2 linked regions of the Peribacillus sp. FSL E2-0218 genome follow. Each later gene encodes a partner of the first gene's protein in a complex. Links are inferred from orthologs where the notes say so. Each region holds a gene or a part of one and is shown on either strand. Other genes may lie near its edges.

Region 1 (4,584 bases):
TCCCTTATATTAAAGCTGCTGGTGAAATGAAAACGAAACCGACACAGCATAGCGTGAAGGAATTGCGCAGCCTCGGCATTCAGCCGAACATCATCGTTGCACGTACAGAAAGCCCGATCTCACAAGATATGAAGGATAAAATTGCTTTATTCTGCGATATCGATAAAAAGTCGGTTATCGAATGTCTGGATGCAGATACGCTTTACTCCATCCCGCTTGCCCTTCAAGCGCAAAATATGGACCAAATCGTTTGCGATCACTTGAAATTGGATTGCGGCGAGGCGGATATGGAAGATTGGAAGGAACTAGTCAAAAAGGTTACTTCTTTATCGAAGAAAACGAAAATCGCTCTTGTCGGAAAATATGTGGAGCTGCAAGATGCTTATCTTTCTGTAGTGGAAGCACTTAAGCACGCAGGCTATGCGTTTGACGCCGATGTCGAAATCGACTGGGTCAATTCGGAAGACGTAACGAAAGAAAATGTTGCTGAGCTTCTTCAAGATGCAGACGGCATCCTTGTTCCGGGCGGTTTTGGAGATCGTGGCATCGAAGGGAAAATTGCTGCGACAGAATATGCCCGTACGACAAAAACACCATTCTTCGGAATCTGTTTAGGCATGCAATTGGCGTCCATTGAATATGCGCGCAACGTTTTAGGATTGCCGGAAGCCCATTCTGCCGAGATTCAAGCGGATACTCCAGATCCAATCATCGATCTTCTTCCAGAGCAAAAGGATGTAGAAGATTTGGGCGGTACACTTCGTCTTGGTTTATATCCATGTAAGCTTATCGAGGGCACCAAAGCTTACGAGGCTTATAATGACGAGGTTGTGTATGAACGTCACCGTCACCGTTATGAATTCAATAATCATTACCGTCAGGCGATGGAAGAAGCAGGCTTCGTCTTCTCTGGAACAAGCCCAGATGGCCGTCTGGTCGAGATCGTTGAATTGAAAGATCATCCATGGTTTGTGGCTTCTCAATTCCATCCGGAATTCACATCACGCCCTAACCGTCCACAGCCACTATTCCGTGACTTTGTCGGGATGTCCTTAAAGCGCAGCGAAAAACTTTAATAAATAAAAAAACAGCCTCTAAGGCTGTGTCAGACTGCAGGCAAACTCGATGATTAATCGAGCTTGCCTGCAGTTTTTTTGTTTAGGTTTTGATGAAGGTCGAAAACTGTCTGCCCAGATGCAGCTGTCGGGAAAAAGTACAAAAAGTGTGTGAAAAACGCAATTTTTAAGAGAACCGGACTCAAATTCAATGCCAAGCCCAAACTCGCGAGAAAAGTGGCGGGGACTGTTAGCTTCGGTCCGATTGTAAATCAAAAAGGTACCGGGATAGATCATTCCGATACCTTTTGTAGTTCAAGAAGGTTAGTCTTCTTCATTTTGATATTCTTGGATAATTTCCTCAAGAGTGAATTTAATTCCGTAATAAGCGAAAAGGGCAGCAATGAGGGTGGGGTAGCCATAGCGGTTTCCAGCTTCATCGGGAATCAGTCCACGGTGGATCCGTAAGTCGATATGTACGTCAGCCAGTTCCGTAAGAGAGTCCTCATCGGTCGCTGCGGAGGTGGAAACGGCGACAAAGGGTATATCTTTTTCTTTAAGGGCTTTGGCAAGCTTCAATGCTTCGCTGTCATCGGATTTCCGGCTGAAAATAAGGAATCGATCTTCTCTTGAAATAGTTTCGCCGTGTTCATATCTTTTTGCTTTCGGAAAGGGCTCTGCCCCGTCCATCGCCTCGGCCGTGACGCCTTGCATTTCACCAAAGCCTTGTATGAAGATGGAGCCATCCCCAACCGCGGCCTGAGCCAGCAGACGTCCGGCATCCTCCATTTCAAAGGCTTCATTATCCATCATTTTTTTAAATATACCACTTAGCTGTGTCGAGAAAATTTTTAACATGATCAGGGACTCCTTTTAAAAAATATTCCCTTTATTATAAAGGACTTTCCGCTGCATTGACAGGCTTCTGGATTTTTGGTCAGTATGGATCGATTTGCTGAATAGGTCAGAAAAACCAAAAAATAAAAATTCCTTTTAGCTATGTGGCAGGAATTTTGTTACAATTATCGAATAGGAACATAGAATTCAAGTTTGTGAAAATGTGAAAGTAAATACATGTTTGGGTAATATGCCGGTTAGGCTGATATTTTTAAAAATCGGAAAGAGGAGAGGTGATAAAATGTCAGGGAAGATATTGATAGTTGATGATCAATTCGGCATCCGTATTTTATTGAACGAGGTTTTACATAAAGAAGGGTATGATACATTTCAAGCCGCAAATGGAATCCAAGCTCTGGAAGTCCTGAATAATCATTCACCGGATCTTGTATTGCTCGATATGAAGATTCCTGGAATGGATGGAATAGAGATCCTGAAACGGATGAAAGTCGTCGATCCCGATATCCGGGTCATCATCATGACCGCTTATGGGGAACTTGATATGATTCAAGAAGCGAAAGATCTAGGGGCGATGACCCACTTTGCAAAACCTTTCGATATTGATGATATTAGAAAAGCGGTTCGTGAATACCTACCGATTCAGTCAAGCTGATGGTTTTGAACGGATGATACTATTGGCTATAGGGTTGCCGCGGCTATCTTTTTCAAGATGTGCCGCGTTTTTTTGGAATAAATTTTAATGCTCGGGATAGTGTATTTGTTGCTGTTTTTTTGATGTATTGATATGCTACAAGAGGAAAGATATTCTGATCGATAAGCGTATGCTACTTCGATTTTAGGGAATATCTAGAAAGAAATAACTTTAACATAATTACACCCATCAGTAGGAGGAAATCAAATGCCTTTAGTTTCTATGAAAGATATGCTCAATAAAGCTCTTGAAGAAAAGTATGCAGTAGGTCAATTCAACATCAATAACCTAGAGTGGACTCAAGCTATTCTAGCCGCTGCGGAACAAGAAAAATCCCCGGTCATCCTTGGTGTTTCCGAAGGGGCTGCCCGTCATATGGGTGGTTTCAAAACGACTGTCATGATGGTTCAAGGTTTATTGGAAGATATGAAAATTACAGTTCCTGTGGCCATTCACCTTGACCATGGTTCAAGTTTTGATAAATGTAAAGAAGCGATCGAAGCTGGATTCACTTCAGTGATGATCGATGCGTCACATCATCCGATCGAGGAAAACATCGAAACGACGAAGAAGGTTGTTGAATTCGCCCATGCCCGTAATGTATCCGTTGAAGCGGAAGTAGGTACGGTTGGTGGACAAGAAGATGATGTAATTGCTGATGGCGTCGTGTACGCAGACCCTCAAGAATGTGAACAATTAGTCAAAGAAACGAATGTCGATTGTTTCGCACCAGCTTTGGGATCCGTTCATGGACCATACAAAGGTGAGCCGGATCTTGGTTATAAAGAAATGGAAGAGGTACGTGATTTAACGCAAAAACCACTAGTTCTTCATGGCGGGACAGGCATTCCGACAAAGGATATCCAAAAAGCGATTTCGCTTGGAACATCCAAAATCAACGTGAATACGGAAAATCAAATTGTATTCACGAAAGCTGTACGTGACGTCCTTAACAATGATTCTGAAGTGTATGATCCACGTAAATTCATGGTTCCTGGCCGTGAAGCGATCAAAGAAACGGTCATTGGCAAAATCCGTGAATTCGGTTCCAACGGTAAAGCATAACATCACATCCGACGTAGGGCTCGAAACCCATATCTCTTGGATGATGAAGGCAATAACTCCATTGGTGGGATCTTCCCCCCAATGGTTTCTTTTAGATTCAGGATTAATGGGGGTTCTATTTTTTGAACAATTAGAATTCAAGGGGAATTTAGAGAAATAAAAAACGATTACATATGGAGGGTATTTTATGAAATTCTTTATTGATACAGCAAACATGGAAGAAATCAGACAAGCGCATGAACTTGGCGTTTTAGCAGGAGTTACGACTAATCCGTCCCTAGTGGCAAGAGAAAAGGGCGTTTCCTTCCATGATCGTTTAAAGGAGATCACCAGCCTAGTGGAGGATTCCGTTTCTGCTGAGGTCATTGCGCTAGATTTTGAAGGAATGATGGCTGAAGCGAAGGAACTTGTTGCGATTGCGCCTAATATCACGATCAAGGTACCGATGACTCCGGATGGTTTAAAGGCTGTTGCTGCGCTGACGAAACAAGGTGTCAAAACAAACGTGACCCTTATTTTCAGTGCCAACCAAGCATTATTGGCAGCGAGGGCAGGAGCGACTTATGTATCGCCGTTTTTAGGGCGTTTGGATGATATCGGTCAAAACGGCCTGCATTTGATTTCGGACATTGCTGACATTTTTGCGATCCATGATATCAAGGCGGAAATCATTGCCGCTTCCATCCGCCACCCGATGCATATTACGGATGCTGCTCTTAAAGGGGCCCATATTGCAACGATTCCTTATAAAGTATTGATGCAATTATTCCACCATCCCTTGACTGACAAAGGAATCGAAGCGTTCTTGAAGGATTGGAATTCTCGTACAGAAGCATAATGCCTTACCGCTAAGTCGCTATAGATTGCATCGGTCGAATGGAAAATAACATAATTTAGAAATTTTTATCATTTTTT
Region 2 (3,603 bases), 1.5 Mb from region 1 along the record:
CGGCTATCTTCGCTGCGTCATCCCGGGGAATCTTTCACCGGAATCCGAAGAGAAGGTCCAGCTGCTTTTGAACGGCATGCTCGTATCGCTGCAAACCATCGAACGTGATTATGGTAAATACATGAAAATTATCCTCAACCAATAGGAGGTGGAACAAATGTTAAGATTAAATCTTCAGTTCTTCGCTTCGAAAAAAGGAGTAGGTTCTACAAAGAACGGACGTGACTCAATCTCTAAGCGTCTTGGCGCTAAACGTGCAGACGGTCAATTCGTATCTGGTGGTTCTATCCTTTACCGTCAACGCGGAACGAAAATCTATCCAGGTGAGAATGTAGGCCGTGGTGGAGACGATACTCTATACGCTAAGGTAGACGGTGTTGTTAAATTCGAACGTTTTGGACGTGACCGTAAAAAAGTAAGCGTATATCCAGTTGCACAAGAAGCATAATTGGCATCTTTGAACAGAGGCTGACTCAAAAGGGTCTGATTCCTTCTACGAGACACTATATACCGCGTCATTTTTAATAATGGTAGGGCTATATAGTAGAGAAGAAGGGGTCCGGCCCTTTATTTATACTATGGTTCGATAAATAACCAGCGTTTTGCAGGAGACTTTAGTCATCAGTATAAGGAAAACAACCTCTGACTTACAAAAGGCTCGCCAACCGGCGGGCTTTCTTACACTTTCAGGGGAACAACCGCATTACTCATTCACCCCGTTTGGTTCATCCGGATGGACAGTCCAATTCAACTATACCATCTCCAATTGGTGCTAAGATAAGGCCCATTCTCTTTTCAAGTTCAAATGGCTCTACCATCGTCCAAAGAACTCAGGGTGTGTGGCTGTATTTTTTGGACGGGGGCTTCATGTGAAGGCATGTGAATCGAGCTTCATTTCCTGTTTGTTGTTTTTTTGTTATACTGTAAAATGGAAGTATTCAACATGATAGAGCTGAAAAAAGTTTCTTTATCATAATTGAAGGTGTAAATAATGGATAAAAATTGGACGACTATTGAAACCCTGCGTCAAACCAGGCATGATTGGCTGAATAAAATTCAAATCATCAAAGGCAATCTTGAGCTGAACAGAATTGACCGTGTCAAGGGCATCATTGATGAAATCATTATTGAAACTCAGAATGAAGCACGTCTGTCCAGCTTGAATTTACCGAAATTCACCGAAATGCTGCTGACTTCCAATTGGAATAACGGATCATTTTATTGCGAATATGAAATCATCGATGTGTTTGAAGGATCTGCCGAGGTGGATGAGCGGATGTATCGCTGGACGACCGATTACTTTTCCATTTTGGATAAGAGTCTGGACCCGGCTTTTGAAAACGTACTGTCTGTTTCCATAGGTGAAAAAGAAATGAGCAACATGCGCTGTTCCTTTCATTTGCAAGGCAGGTTCATTGACCAACCAGCAGTGATCGAGTTTTTGGAACGGTCGCTAACGGCTGGGCAAACGATCGAATTGTGCGAATGTAATGAGGATGAAATGTTTTTTAAGATGAATATTATTTTTTAGAGAAGTATACAGCAAGAATTGACTTGCAGAAAACAAGGAAGTGATAGCATGTTTGTCGATCAAACGAAAGTCTATATAAAAGGCGGAGACGGTGGTAACGGGATAGTTGCTTATCGTCGCGAGAAATTCATACCAAAAGGCGGACCTGCAGGCGGAGATGGCGGTAATGGCGCCAATGTCGTTTTTGAGGTGGAAGAGGGCTTGCGTACGTTAATGGATTTCCGCTATCAACGTCACTTTAAGGCACCGCGGGGTGAGCATGGCATGTCCAAAAACATGCATGGAGCGGCCGCAAAAGATATGGTCATCAAGGTTCCGCCAGGCACGGTTGTCATTGATGAAAAAACGAAGGAAGTCATTGCTGATCTAGTTGAGCACGGACAGCGTGCCATCATTGCCAAGGGTGGGCGCGGAGGCCGGGGGAATTCCCGTTTTGCTACACCTGCCAATCCTGCTCCTGAAATCGCCGAGAACGGGGAACCTGGCCAGGAACGCGATATCATCATGGAGTTGAAGCTGTTGGCTGATGTCGGTTTGGTCGGTTTCCCTAGTGTGGGGAAATCCACTTTGCTTTCGGTCGTTTCCGCAGCAAGACCTAAAATTGCCGAATACCATTTCACCACGATCGTCCCTAACCTCGGTATGGTGGAAACGGAAGATCACCGCAGTTTCGTCATGGCCGATTTGCCTGGTCTGATCGAAGGGGCTTCCGAAGGGGTCGGCCTTGGCCATCAATTCCTGCGCCATATTGAAAGAACGAGGGTAATCGTTCATGTAATCGATATGTCCGGACTTGAAGGCAGGGATCCATATGAAGACTACCTAACGATCAATAAAGAACTGGAAGAATACAACCTGCGCTTGACCGAGCGTCCGCAAATCATCGTTGCAAGTAAAATGGATATGCCGGACTCTGCAGAAAATCTTGCGGCATTCAAGGAAAAGCTGGAAGAAGACTACCCTGTTTTCCCGATTTCTGCGGTGACGCGTGACGGAATTCGTGAGCTTCTTTATGCAATTGCCGATAAAATCGAAGAAACACCTGAGTTCCCACTTGATCATGAAGAAGAAAATACGGGAATCCACCGTGTTCTTTATAAACATACATCACAGTCGGATGAGTTCAACATTGAACGCGAATCCGATGGCAGCTTTGCTGTATCAGGATTCAAGATCGAGCGTCTATTCAAAATGACGGACTTCACCCGTGAAGAGTCGATCCGTCGTTTCGCCAGGCAGCTCCGTTCATTCGGAGTCGACGAAGGCCTTCGTCAAAGAGGGGCCACAAATGGCGATATCGTCCGTATCCTTGAATATGAATTTGAATTTGTTGATTGATTAGATGCCATGATGGCAGGCAAAAGGAGGCGTGCAGAGTTTGAATAAGGCCGATCAGAAGTTTTTCCTCGTTCGAGAGGATGTCCTTCCCGAAGCGATGAAAAAAACGCTGGATGCAAAAGAAATGATTGAACGGGGAAAAGCGGAATCAGTTTGGGAAGCCGTACAGCGGGTGGACCTAAGCAGGAGCGCTTTTTACAAATACCGGGACACGGTGTTTCCGTTTCATACCGTTGTCAAAGAAAAACTGATTACCCTGTTCTTCTATCTTGAAGATCGGTCCGGTACTCTATCGGAGCTATTACGGCTCGTCGCATCATCCGGCTGCAACATCATGACCATCCATCAAACGATTCCTTTGCAGGGCCGTGCCAATGTCACCCTGTCCCTCAACACGGGCGGAATGACGATGGATATTAATGAACTGCTTACAAAACTGCGTAAAATGGAGTTCGTCGAAAAAGTCGAAATCATTGGGAATGGCGCATGAAAAACAGCCTGTACATGTTATATGTACAGGCTGTTTTTTTATAAGTGGCGATTAACTATTGTAAAAAATCTGAAAATGGCATAACATAAACAATAGATTTTCCGTGAAAGGGAGTTTATAATATGACATCAAAAATCGCATTTCTAGGGCCAAAAGCAACGTTCACGGATTTAGCTGTTTCACGACTATTTCCTAATGACATAAAGATACCGATGAATACGATTCCCGACTGCCTTGATGCTGT

Evidence for each region. Proteins that work in one complex are often made in the same cells at the same time.
Region 2: the proteins of MHI53_RS24230 (region 1) and MHI53_RS16925 are in contact, whole or in part, in a solved structure (PDB 1F51), measured with the Bacillus subtilis proteins. The link is inferred for Peribacillus sp. FSL E2-0218 from one-to-one orthologs.

Annotation. Positions count from the first base shown.
Region 1 is NZ_CP150304.1:5,005,191-5,009,774, reverse strand. What follows is about bases 980-3,879. They hold MHI53_RS24230 (response regulator), read left to right. Parts: upstream 980-2,193; coding sequence 2,194-2,565; downstream 2,566-3,879. Other genes in these bases: fsa (fructose-6-phosphate aldolase), read left to right, coding at 3,857-3,879; MHI53_RS24225 (class II fructose-bisphosphate aldolase), read left to right, coding at 2,812-3,669; MHI53_RS24235 (DUF2529 domain-containing protein), read right to left, coding at 1,380-1,913; MHI53_RS24240 (CTP synthase), read left to right, coding at 980-1,076. Outside these bases: more of MHI53_RS24240, read left to right, coding at 1-979; more of fsa, read left to right, coding at 3,880-4,507. UniProt on the Bacillus subtilis protein: Key element in the phosphorelay regulating sporulation initiation. Phosphorylation of spo0B during sporulation initiation.
Region 2 is NZ_CP150304.1:3,517,606-3,521,208, reverse strand. What follows is about bases 1-2,761. They hold MHI53_RS16925 (Spo0B domain-containing protein), read left to right. Parts: upstream 1-991; coding sequence 992-1,531; downstream 1,532-2,761. Other genes in these bases: obgE (GTPase ObgE), read left to right, coding at 1,580-2,761; rpmA (50S ribosomal protein L27), read left to right, coding at 158-448; MHI53_RS16935 (ribosomal-processing cysteine protease Prp), read left to right, coding at 1-145. Outside these bases: more of obgE, read left to right, coding at 2,762-2,869; MHI53_RS16915 (ACT domain-containing protein), read left to right, coding at 2,910-3,359; pheA (prephenate dehydratase), read left to right, coding at 3,482-3,603. UniProt on the Bacillus subtilis protein: Key element in the phosphorelay regulating sporulation initiation. Acts on spo0A. Mediates reversible phosphoryl transfer from spo0F to spo0A.